DNA from 2 places in the Mesorhizobium sp. WSM4906 genome. Region 2 is predicted to be linked to the other one. Evidence: predicted binding sites of a transcription regulator. Region 2 holds the regulator's gene; the other holds the start of a gene.

Region 1 (2,461 bases), 3.1 Mb from region 2:
CGCAACCTGAGCTGGCCTGTCTTCGAGTCCGCCACGCGCGCGCCTGCCTCGGCCTTCGCCGGACGCGGCGGCTCGGCTTCCGTCTCGCCGAATTCCAGCGCCTCGATCTTCTGGCCGCGCTTGGTGACTTTCGACGTCGAGACGAGGATGTCGTCGATATCCTTGGCCGCCTGGCCGAAATGCGTCTGCAGCCGGCGCACGCGCTCGTCGACGCGCGCCACGTCCTCCATCAGGCGGATGACCTCGCCCTGGATCAGATGCGCCTGCTCGCGCATGCGCGCGTCCTTGAGGATCGCCTGGATGACCTGGATCGACAGCATCAGCAACGACGGCGAGACGATAACGACGCGGGCGCGGTGCGCCTTCTGCACCACTGCCTCGAAATTCTCATGGATCTCGGCGAACACCGATTCCGACGGCACGAACATAAAGGCGGTGTCCTGCGTCTCGCCCTGGATCAGGTATTTTTCGGCGATATCGCGGACATGCACCTCGATGTCCCGCCTGAACGCCTGCGCCGCCACCTTCTGCAGCTCGGCGCCCTCCGCGGCGCGGATGGCGTTCCACGCTTCCAGCGGGAACTTCGCGTCGATGGCAAGCATCGGCGCGCCATTTGGCATCCGCACCAGGCAGTCCGGCCGGCTGCCGTTGGAGAGGCTCGCCTGGAACTCGTAGGCGCCGTGCGGCAGACCGTCGGCGATGATCGCTTCCATGCGCGACTGGCCGAAGGCGCCGCGCGTCTGCTTGTTGGAAAGGATCGCCTGCAGCTGCACGACCTGGCCGGCGAGAGACTGGATGTTGCCCTGCGCCGTGTCGATCACTGCCAGCCGCTCCTGCAGCTTGGCCAGGCTCTCATGCGTCGACTTCGTCTGCTCCGCCATGGTCTGGCCGAGGCGGCCGGTCATGGCGTCGAGCCGCTGGCCGAGCGATTGGGTCAGCTCGGCCTGCCTGGCGCCGAACACTTCGGCGATCGCGCCCATGCGCCCCTGCATCTCGGCCTGCGCCTGCAGGATGTCCGCCATCCGCGCCTCGGTGTCACGGGCATGATCGGCCGCTTCGGCTGCGGCGATCGCGCGCGCCTTGCCCGCGCGCCACAAGGCGATGACGAGCGCCAGGACCAATGCCAGCAGCAGCAGCGCGCCGAAGCCGAGCACCCCGCCGAGCGTGATCGTGGTGGCGCCGAGCCGCGCGACCGGTTGAGAAAGGATCAAGGACATGTCGTTCATGCGGGCAGCATAGCCGATTCGGCCCGCCGAAACAGATCAAAACGTGAACAGGTCGCAGCCGCCCCCGTTGACGCTTTTCCAACGACGTCTTAGGTGAGACGCCATGTCGATCAAGCCGCTCATCATCCTTCCCGATCCGATCCTGCGCCAGGTTTCCAAACCGGTCGAGCGCGTCGACGGCGATTTGCGCAAGCTCGCCGACGATATGCTGGAAACCATGTACGACGCGCCGGGCATCGGGCTGGCGGCAATCCAGGTCGGCGAGCCGCGGCGCTTGCTGGTCATCGACCTCGCCAAGGAGGGCGAGCCGCCTGCGCCGCATGTCTTCATCAATCCGGAAATCCTCGAAAGCTCCGACGAGCGCTCGGTCTATGAGGAAGGCTGCCTGTCGATCCCCGACTACTATGCCGAGGTCGAGCGTCCCGCAGCGGTTCGGGTGAAGTATCTCGATCGCGACGGCAAGCTGCAGGAGATGCAGGCCGAAGGCCTGATGGCGACCTGCCTGCAGCATGAGATCGACCATCTCAACGGCGTGCTGTTCATCGACCACATCTCGAAGCTGAAGCGCGACATGGTGGTCAGGAAATTCAAGAAGCTCGCCAAGGACAAGGCGCCGGGCAAGATGGTGGGCTAGGGGTCATGCCCCTTCGCGTCATCTTCATGGGCACGCCGGATTTTTCCGTGCCGACGCTCAGCGCCATTGCCGAGGCCGGCCATGACATCGCGGCCGTCTATACGCAACCGCCGCGCGCGGCGGGCCGGCGCGGACTGGAGCTTACGCCGTCGCCTGTGCAGCGCGAGGCGGAGCGGCTTGGCCTCCAGGTGCGGACGCCGACATCGCTCAAGGGCGAGGCCGAGCAGCGAGCCTTTGCCGAGTTGCGGGCCGACGTCGCCGTGGTCGTCGCCTACGGCCTGCTTCTGCCGAAACCCGTGCTGGAGGCGACCAGGCTCGGCTGCCTCAACGGCCATGCCTCGCTTTTGCCGCGCTGGCGCGGTGCCGCGCCCATCCAGCGCGCCATCATGGCCGGCGATGCCGAAACCGGCATGATGGTGATGCGCATGGAAGAGGGTCTGGACACCGGTCCGGTGGCGTTGGTTGAAAAATGCGCCATCGGACCCGATATGACCGCCGGCGAATTGCATGACCGCCTGATGGCTCAAGGCGCTTCGCTGATGGTGGAAGCACTGACGCGGCTGGGGATAAATTGTCTGACATTTACCCCGCAGCCGACGGA
Region 2 (2,461 bases):
CCGCCACGGCGTTGTTTGCCATCTGGCACTTCCAGCGCGTCTCGCCGCTCAGCCTGATGGCCAATCTGGCCGTCATGCCGATCGTGTCGCTGGTTGTCATGCCGTTTGCCGTCTTTAGCGCACTGGCGATGCCATTCGGCTTCGATGGTCCTTTCCTCTACATCATGGGCAAGGGCCTGACGGCGATGATCGCGATTTCGGCCTGGATTTCGGAACGGTCGCCGGTCGATGCCGTGGGGCTGATCTCGATCCAGTCGGTGCTGCTCGCGACAATCGCGCTGGTGATAGCAACCATGGCCACCACCTGGCTCAGGTTGGCGGCAGTGCCCTTCGCGCTGGCCGCACTACTGGCGGTCCCGCAAGTGCGCACGCCGGACCTGCTGATCTCCGAGGACGCGCATCTGGTGGCGATGCCGATCGGCGGCGGAGAGCTCGCCGTCAATCGCGCCCGCTCCAACGACTTCACCACCGACAATTGGAAACGTGCGCTGAGGGCCGAAACGATCGTGCCGCCGGAAACATTCGCGAAAGGCGCATTCGACATCGCCGACCCGGTCGACTTGCCGGCGGGATCCCCCTTTTACTGCACTGGCGATCTCTGCATTGGCCGGCATCCGTCCGGTGCAATCGTCGCCTTGGCGGAAAACCGCGATAGCGCCAGGCCGGCCTGCGGCTTCGCCGACCTCATCGTCATCAACGACGCCACGGCCTACAATCCTTGCCGCGATCCACGCATCCTCGTCGTCACCAAGCGGCAGCTTGCGCGCGACGGCAGCGCCGCCGTCTACTTCGACCCGCAGTCGGCAACGGCGCGAGCCGCCATTCAATACGCCGTCGAAAAGCCCTATCGCCCCTGGCACGAACAGCGGCGCTACTCGCGCGAGGCGAGGGGGCTAGCGCCATACGAGCGGCCTGAGAAGCCACAGACCAAGCCGCCGCCACTCAGTAGCGACGAATGAGCCCGACCAGCTTGCCCTGCACCTTGACCCTGTCCGGTCCGAAGATGCGGGTCTCATAGGCCGGGTTGGCGGCCTCGAGCGCGATCGAGGCGCCCTTGCGGCGGAAGCGTTTCAGCGTCGCTTCCTCGTCGTCCACCAGCGCCACCACGATCTCGCCCGGGCTCGCTGTGTTGGCATTGCGGATGATCACCGTGTCGCCGTCGAAGATGCCGGCTTCGATCATCGAATCGCCCTTGACCTCGAGCGCGTAGTGCTCGCCGCCTGCGATCATGTCCGGCGGAACTGTGATCGAATGCGTCTGGTGCTGGATAGCGTCGATCGGCACACCGGCGGCAATGCGACCCATCACCGGGATGGACACGGCCGAAACGGCGTCGTCGTCATTGCTGGGCGTCGGTGTGCGGGAGGGCGCCGCTGGCTTGATCTGCCGGCCGAGATTGCCTTGACCGCCTTGGATGACGCTCGGCGAGAATTTTCTCGCCGCATTCAGGCCGGGCGCGATCGAATCGGGCAGGCGCAGCACCTCAAGAGCGCGCGCGCGGTTCGGCAGCCGGCGAATAAAACCGCGCTCCTCCAGTGCCGTGATCAAACGGTGGATGCCCGACTTCGAAGCGAGGTCGAGCGCTTCCTTCATCTCATCGAAAGACGGCGGAATGCCGCTTTCCTTGAGCCGTTCATGGATGAACATCAGCAGTTCATGTTGTTTGCGCGTCAGCATGGCGGCCCCCATGGGTTTTGGAACCAGAATCAGAAAAACAAACCCAGAACAAACACTATCTGTTCCAGTTGTGTTCCGCAACCGTTTAAAGTTTAGTGAATCTGTTGACGTTTTGTTCAGCGTAACATCAGAACGCTGCATTCGTCGCCGGCTTCCGCAGCCGGGGCGAAGGGCTCGCGCACGATCAGGCCGTCGGCGTCGGCGAGCATCCTCAGCATGGAGGAATCCTGGATGCTGAACGGTGTCGCGATCAACTGTCCGGCATCCTCACGTACGACTGCCCGCACATAGTCCTGCCTGAGATCGTTGGCGTGCATCGCGGAAGCCAACCGCGCGGTCCGGATATCCTGGCGGTAGCTGCGGCCGCCAAGACGCGCCAGGAGCGGCTTCAGGAACAATTGCGAGCAGACAAGACTCGCCACCGGATTGCCGGGCAGGCCGATGCAGCGGATGTTGCCAAGCCGGCCAAACATCAGCGGCTTGCCGGGGCGCATGGCGATCTTCCAGAAATCGAGCTGCATGCCTTCGCCGGTCAGCACGTCGTGGATCAAATCATGATCACCGACCGAGGCGCCGCCGAGGGTGACGATAACATCGGCGCCGACCGCGACCGCTTTCTTGACCAGCGCCGAAATCGCATCCTGCCGGTCGGCGGCGATACCGAGGTCGAGAGCGCGGGCACCGACCGACTGCGCCGTCGCCGCTACGCCATAGGCGTTGGACGAGATGATCTGGTCGGCGCCGAGCGTGCTTCCGGGCGGCAGCAATTCATCGCCCGTGGCGA

The links. Region 2 encodes LexA, which represses DNA repair genes until DNA is damaged. Its sites were predicted from a motif close to TGTTCNNNNTGTGTTCNG; they were not measured.
Region 1: QAZ22_RS03405 (DNA recombination protein RmuC) is a predicted target of LexA. The motif match lies at 1,259-1,276, and genes of this name have one in related genera.

Annotation. Positions count from the first base shown of each region.
Region 1 is NZ_CP121355.1:731,238-733,698, reverse strand. Features, by position in the region: gene QAZ22_RS03405 (DNA recombination protein RmuC) at 1-1,226, opposite strand, end outside; gene def (peptide deformylase) at 1,330-1,860, shown strand; gene fmt (methionyl-tRNA formyltransferase) at 1,866-2,461, shown strand, end outside.
Region 2 is NZ_CP121355.1:4,271,756-4,274,216, forward strand. Features, by position in the region: gene QAZ22_RS20420 (ComEC/Rec2 family competence protein) at 1-959, shown strand, start outside; gene lexA (transcriptional repressor LexA) at 943-1,677, opposite strand; gene glp (gephyrin-like molybdotransferase Glp) at 1,794-2,461, opposite strand, start outside.